DNA from 2 places in the Azoarcus sp. CIB genome. Region 2 is predicted to be linked to the other one. Evidence: predicted binding sites of a transcription regulator. Region 2 holds the regulator's gene; the other holds the start of a gene.
The links. The regulator sigma-54, encoded in region 2, starts transcription at its own class of promoters, with help from an activator protein. The targets are predictions, from matches to a motif close to TGGCACGCTTNCTGCTNA.

Region 1 (3,322 bases), 1.2 Mb from region 2:
CATCACCAGCGCCTCGGCATCGACTTCGCGCCCGAACTGCGCGAGAAAGTGCGAATTCGCGACGTTGCCGGGATAACCCATCCACTCGATCTCGACGGCGCCGGGCACGCGGCCGACCCAGTCCCATTCGGCGCGCGTGCGCACGTCGACAAGCTTCGCACCGGGCGCGAGCTGCCACACCTCGTAGGCCTCGGCCGGCGTGAGCGCGCCCGCATACGGGAGCTTCATCTCCTGCGCTCGCTGCTGGGCGAGGCGGAGCAGGTCGGTCAACTTTCCCATTGCATCCATCCGGCTAGAATTGCTCGATCGGAACTTGAGTATACCCATACCGCTAGCGCCATGGACCACTCGACATCAGGCAAGTCGCGCCGAAGCGGCGCCGACGAGGCACGCAGCCGCGGCATACAGCGCGTCGCGCTCGTGGCGATCGCCACGAACACCGTGCTCTCCATCGGCCAGATCGCGGTCGGACTGTTCGCACACGCGTTCAGCCTCGTCGCCGATTCCGCGCACACGCTCTCCGATCTATTCACCGACTTGCTCGTACTGATGGCCGGACGACGCGGCGCCGAGCCGGCCGACCGCGACCACCCGTACGGCCACGGCCGCATCGAGACCGCCGCCTCGCTGCTGCTGGGGCTCGTGCTCGCCGGCGTCGGCACGGGCTTCCTGTGGAGCTCGGGCCTGCGCCTGCAGCACATGGACGCAGCTCCGCCGCTGCACCCCGTGGCTCTCGGCATGGCCCTGGTGACGCTCGGCGCGAAGGAAGTCCTGTTCCGCTACACCCTCGCCGCAAGCCGGCGCCTGAAAGCCCCCGTGCTGGAAGCCAATGCCTGGCACGCACGCTCGGACGCCGCATCCTCGCTGGTCGTCGCCGTCGGCATCGGCGGCAGCCTGGCCGGCTACCCCTTTCTCGAGCCGCTCGCAGCCGCTCTCGTCGGCTTCCTGATCCTTCACATGGGCCTGCGACTCGCCTGGAAGGCTGTGCGCGAACTCATCGACACCGGCCTGTCCGAGCAGGAAGTCGCGCGCATCCGCGACACCATCCGGGCGACGCCGGGCGTCATCGGCCTGCACGACCTGCGCACCCGCCGCATGGCCGATCGCGTGCTGTGCGACGCCCACATTCAGGTCGACCCGCGCATCACCGTGTCCGAAGGGCACCAGATTTCCGACACGGTGTACTTACGCGTGCGCACCGCTCACCCCGACGTGCGCGAGGTATTGGTGCATGTCGACGCCGAAAACGATGCGCTACTGCAGAGCGCCGGACTCACGCCCCTGCCCGAACGCACCGAAATCGTGCGTACCCTCGAAGCCCTGATCGACCGGCCGCTCGCGACGCCGCCGCGCGTGCTGATCCACTACCTCGGCGACCGCATCGAGGCCGAGGTGATCCTCGGCGCAGCTGACCTCGACGAAATCCCCCGCGACGAGCTGCGCCTGCGCATCGACGCCCTGCTCGCGGAGCGCCCTCACTACCGGGCCATCACCATCCTGGGCCGGATCGCACCTTGATGGTGCATGCACAGCACGGCACGCACATTTTCGGTGCACGCGCAGACCTTCTCACCGCTTCGCCCGAACCCGCAGTGCTTTCCGTCCCTTATTCCGCCGCTTCCGCCACAGCCCCGCGCACCTCGTTCACGCGCGTCCGCGATACGCGCACTCGCCCTTGTGGCACAATGCCCGGCGAAGCCGAACTTACGCATGGCACAGATACTGCTTACTTCCGCTCCATCGGAAGTTTTCCGTTACCAACAACCGCTTTCGCCTCTTCTCATCAGGAGTGAATATGAACGCTCAAGACGTCATGAAGATGATCCAGGAAAACGAAGTCCGCTTCGTCGACCTGCGCTTTACCGATACGCGTGGCAAGGAACACCACGTCGGCCTGCCCGTTTCGGCGTTCGAGGAAGATCACTTCGAGCACGGCCACCCCTTCGACGGCTCCTCGCTGGCCGGCTGGAAGGGCATCCAGGCCTCCGACATGATCCTGCTGCCGGAAGCCCGCACCGCCTTCATCGACCCGTTCTTCGACGAGACCACCCTCGTCCTGACCTGCGACGTCATCGAACCGTCCGACGGCAAGGGCTATGACCGCGACCCGCGCTCGATCGCCAAGCGCGCCGAGGCCTATCTGAAGAGCACCGGCCTGGGCGACACCGCCTTCTTCGGTCCGGAACCCGAATTCTTCATCTTCGACTCCGTCGAGTGGTCCGTCGACATGTCGGGCGTGTACAGCAAGATCATCTCGGAAGAAGCCGCGTGGTCGACCGCCGACAAGTTCGAAGGCGGCAACACCGGCCACCGTCCGCGCGTCAAGGGCGGCTACTTCCCGGTTCCCCCGGTCGACAGCCTTAACGACGTGCGCGCCGCCATGGTGCTCGCGCTCGAAGCCGCCGGAGTACCGGTGGAAGTGCATCACCACGAGGTCGCGAACGCCGGCCAGTGCGAGATCGGCACCAAGTTCAGCACGCTGACCCAGCGCGCCGACTGGACCCAGATCCTCAAGTACATCGTGCACAACGTCGCACACCAGTACGGCAAGACCGCGACCTTCATGCCGAAGCCGATCGTCGGCGACAACGGCTCGGGCATGCACGTCCACCAGTCGATCTGGAAAGACGGCCAGAACCTGTTCGCGGGCAACGGCTACGCCGGCCTGTCCGACATCGCGCTGTACTACATCGGCGGCATCATCAAGCACGCCCGCGCGCTGAACGCGATCACCAACCCGGGCACCAACTCGTACAAGCGCCTCGTGCCGCACTACGAAGCCCCGACCAAGCTCGCCTACTCGGCCCGCAACCGTTCGGCCTCGATCCGCATCCCGTACGTCGCCAACCCGAAGGGCCGCCGCATCGAAGCGCGCTTCCCGGATCCCCTGGCCAACCCGTACCTGTGCTTCGCCGCCCTGATGATGGCCGGCCTGGACGGCATCCAGAACAAGATCCATCCTGGCGATCCGGCCGACAAGAACCTGTACGACCTGCCGCCGGAAGAAGACGCGCTGATCCCGACCGTGTGCACCAGCCTCGAACAGGCGCTCGAGTACCTCGACAAGGATCGCGAGTTCCTGACCCGTGGCGGCGTGTTCTCGAACGACTTCATCGACGCCTACATCGCGCTGAAGATGGAAGAAGTCGACCGCATGCGCATCACCACCCACCCGGTGGAATTCGACATGTACTACAGCCTGTAATCTCCGGATTACGCTGAGGTCGAAGGGGGACGGGCATTGCCCGTCCCTTTTTTATGGGGTCTAATGCCCCACGTATGCATTGCGGGAGGCCCGTCTCGGCACCGGATGCATCCCTGA
Region 2 (3,322 bases):
TGCAAGGCCGCGGCTTTGGCACCGACGTGATCCGCAAGATATTGAAAGAGAACCCCGATGAGTCTGCTTAAGGTCGCCGGACTGCAGAAGCGCTACAAGGCCCGCACCGTCGTCCACGATGTCGGCTTCGAAGTCGGCAGCGGCGAGGTGGTCGGTCTGCTGGGCCCCAACGGCGCCGGCAAGACCACCTGTTTCTACATGATCGTGGGCCTCGTGCGCGCCGACGGCGGCGACATCCGCCTCGACGACGCCGAGCTCACGCACCTACCGGTGCACGCGCGCGCGCGCCTCGGCCTGTCCTACCTGCCGCAGGAAATGAGCGTGTTCCGCAAGCTCACCGTCGCCGAGAACATCCGCGCGGTGCTGGAGCTGCAGGGCCTGAACAGCGAACGCGTCGACGCGCGCCTCGAGGAACTGCTCGAGGAGCTGGGCATCGCCCACCTGCGCGACAACACCGCCGTGTCGCTGTCGGGCGGCGAGCGGCGCCGCTGCGAGATCGCCCGCGCGCTGGCGACCGACCCGCGCCTGATCCTGCTCGACGAGCCCTTCGCCGGCGTCGACCCGATCGCGGTGCTCGACATCCAGAAGATCATCCGCTTCCTGCGCGACCGCGGCATCGGCGTACTGATCACCGACCACAACGTGCGCGAGACGCTCGGCATCTGCAACCGCGCCTACATCATCAGCGAAGGCCGCGTGCTCGCGAGTGGACGGCCCGACGAGATCGTCGCCAACGAACAGGTTCGCCGCGTCTATCTCGGCGAGCATTTCCGCCTCTGATCCAGCCAGCGTAGTCCCATGAAACCGTCACTCCAGCTCAAGATCTCGCAGCACCTCACGCTGACGCCGCAGCTGCAGCAATCGATCAAACTGCTGCAGCTGTCGACGCTGGAGCTGAACCAGGAGCTGGAACGCTTCCTCCTCGAGAACCCCATGCTCGAGCGCGAGGACGGCGACGGCAGCGACTTTTCTCCGAGCGTCGCACAGGTTTCGCCGGGCACGACCGAGTCCGGCAGCCAGTCCGACACCCCCGCACCGAGCGAGGAGACGCGTAACGAGGCCGAGCCGGCAAACTTCGACGAGGCCGGCGAGTGGTCGAACGCGGGCAGCGGCTCGTCGAACCGCAACGATGACGACGACACCGACTTCCAGGAACTGCAGGCCGCCGGCACCAGCCTGCGCGACCACCTCGACCAGCAGGTGAGCCTGTCGCCGCTCTCCGATCGCGACCGCGCGCTGGTGCGCTTCATCATGGAGGCGCTCGACGAGGACGGCTACCTCAACCAGTCGCTCGATGAACTGCTGCCGCTGCTGCCGCCGGAACTCGAATACGACCTCGACGACCTCACGATCGCGCTGCACCACGTGCAGAACCTCGACCCGGCCGGCATCGGCGCGCGCACGCCGCAGGAATGCCTGAGCCTGCAGCTCAGGGCGATGCCGTCCTGCCCGACGCGCGACCTCGCACTGAAGATCGTCGACGAACACCTCGACCTGCTCGCCGAGCGCAACTTCCTGCGCATCAAGCGCGCCACCGGCTGCGACGACGACGCGCTGCGCGCCGCGCACGCGCTGATCTGCCGCCTCGACCCGCATCCGGGCTCACAGCACTCGGTGCAGGAGACGCGCTACATCCTGCCCGACGTCGTCGTGCGCAAAGTGCGCAACCGCTGGACGGTCACGCTCAACCCCGAGGCGATGCCCAAGCTGCGCATCAATTCCCTGTACGCCAGCATCCTGCAGCAGAACCGGGGATCGGGCGGCGCGCTCACCAGCCAGCTACAGGAAGCGCGCTGGCTGATCAAGAATGTGCAACAACGTTTCGACACTATCCTGCGGGTTTCCCAGGCGATCGTTGACCAGCAGCGGCAGTTCTTCGATTATGGCGATGTGGCGATGCGACCTCTGACGTTGAGGGAAATCGCGGACCAGCTTGAGCTGCACGAGTCGACGGTCTCGCGAGTCACGACGCAGAAATTCATGGCCACACCGCGCGGCGTGTTTGAGCTGAAGTACTTTTTCGGCAGCCACGTTGCCACCGACACCGGTGGGGCGGCATCTTCCACGGCGATTCGAGCGCTGATTCGCCAGCTGGTGGAGGCCGAAGACAGGAAGAAGCCCCTGTCCGACGCGAAAATTGCCGAATTGTTGGGCCAGCAGGGTATCGTGGTGGCACGCAGGACGATCGCGAAGTACCGCGAGTCACTCAATATCCCGCCGGTCAGCCTGCGCAAAGCGATCTGAAAGACGATCTGACAATACGAGGAAACATCATGAATCTCACCATCACCGGACATCACGTCGAAGTCACCCCCGCGATCCGCGAGTACGTCAACACCAAGCTTGATCGCGTCATCCGCCACTTCGACAACGTGACCAGCGTCAGCGTGATTCTGTCGGTGGAGAAGCTGCGGCAGAAGGCGGAAGTCACGCTGCACGTGCGCGGCAAGGACATCTTCGTCGAGAGCGAGGACGGCGACATGTACGCCGCGATCGACAGCATGACGGACAAGCTCGACCGCCAGGTCCTCAAGTACAAGGACAAGAACTACGACCACGGCCACGACACGCTGAAGCACCAGCAGCCGACCGAGCTGTGATTCTTTAATTCGCGCCGGGGGTCCGGGGTGTGTTTATAATTCGCGCGTTTTCAACCCGCGCCTGCAGCACACTCCGAGCCTCCTCCCGCACCCAACCGGCAGCGGCACGGCCCGTGTCGTGCAGGTGGTGATTCGCATGAGCCTCATCGCCGAACTCCTGCCCCCCTCGAACGTGGTCATCGATCTGGACGCCAGCAGCAAGAAGCGCGTCTTCGAACAAGCCGGACTCCTGTTCGAAAACAACCAGAGCATCGCCCGCAGCGTCGTCTTCGACAGCCTTTTTTCGCGCGAGCGCCTCGGCTCGACCGGGCTGGGCCAGGGCATCGCGATTCCGCACGGCCGCATCAAGGGCCTGAAGGAAGCCGCCGGCGCCTTCTTGCGCCTGTCCGCCCCGGTGCAATTCGACGCTCCCGACGGCCGCCCCGTCACGATGCTGTTCGTGCTGCTGGTGCCCGAACAGGCCAACGAAACCCACCTGCAATTGCTGTCCGAGCTCGCGCAGATGTTCAGCGACCGCGACTTCCGCGACCAGTTGCAGAACGCGCCCGACACCGCGGCAATCCATTCGCTGTTCGCCTCCTGGGGTCCGCATGCGGCAGACCAGCGTCGCGCGGCTGTATGACCTGCACCGCGAGCAGCTGGAGCTGACGCACGTCAGCGGCCGGCTCGACCGGATCATTTCGGTCAACGAAGAACGCATCTGGCCGGCCGACCTTGTCGGC

Region 1: a site for sigma-54 is predicted at 1,712-1,729, ahead of glnA (type I glutamate--ammonia ligase). Genes of this name have one in related genera too.

The regions. Positions count from the first base shown of each region.
Region 1 covers NZ_CP011072.1:672,294-675,615, reverse strand. Annotated here, with positions in the region: gene AzCIB_RS02870 (rhodanese-like domain-containing protein) at 1-279, opposite strand, end outside; gene AzCIB_RS02865 (cation diffusion facilitator family transporter) at 340-1,518, shown strand; gene glnA (type I glutamate--ammonia ligase) at 1,796-3,205, shown strand.
Region 2 covers NZ_CP011072.1:4,747,329-4,750,650, forward strand. Annotated here, with positions in the region: gene recX (recombination regulator RecX) at 1-71, shown strand, start outside; gene lptB (LPS export ABC transporter ATP-binding protein) at 58-780, shown strand; gene AzCIB_RS21300 (RNA polymerase factor sigma-54) at 799-2,244, shown strand; gene hpf (ribosome hibernation-promoting factor, HPF/YfiA family) at 2,274-2,600, shown strand; gene ptsN (PTS IIA-like nitrogen regulatory protein PtsN) at 2,737-3,222, shown strand; gene hprK (HPr(Ser) kinase/phosphatase) at 3,191-3,322, shown strand, end outside.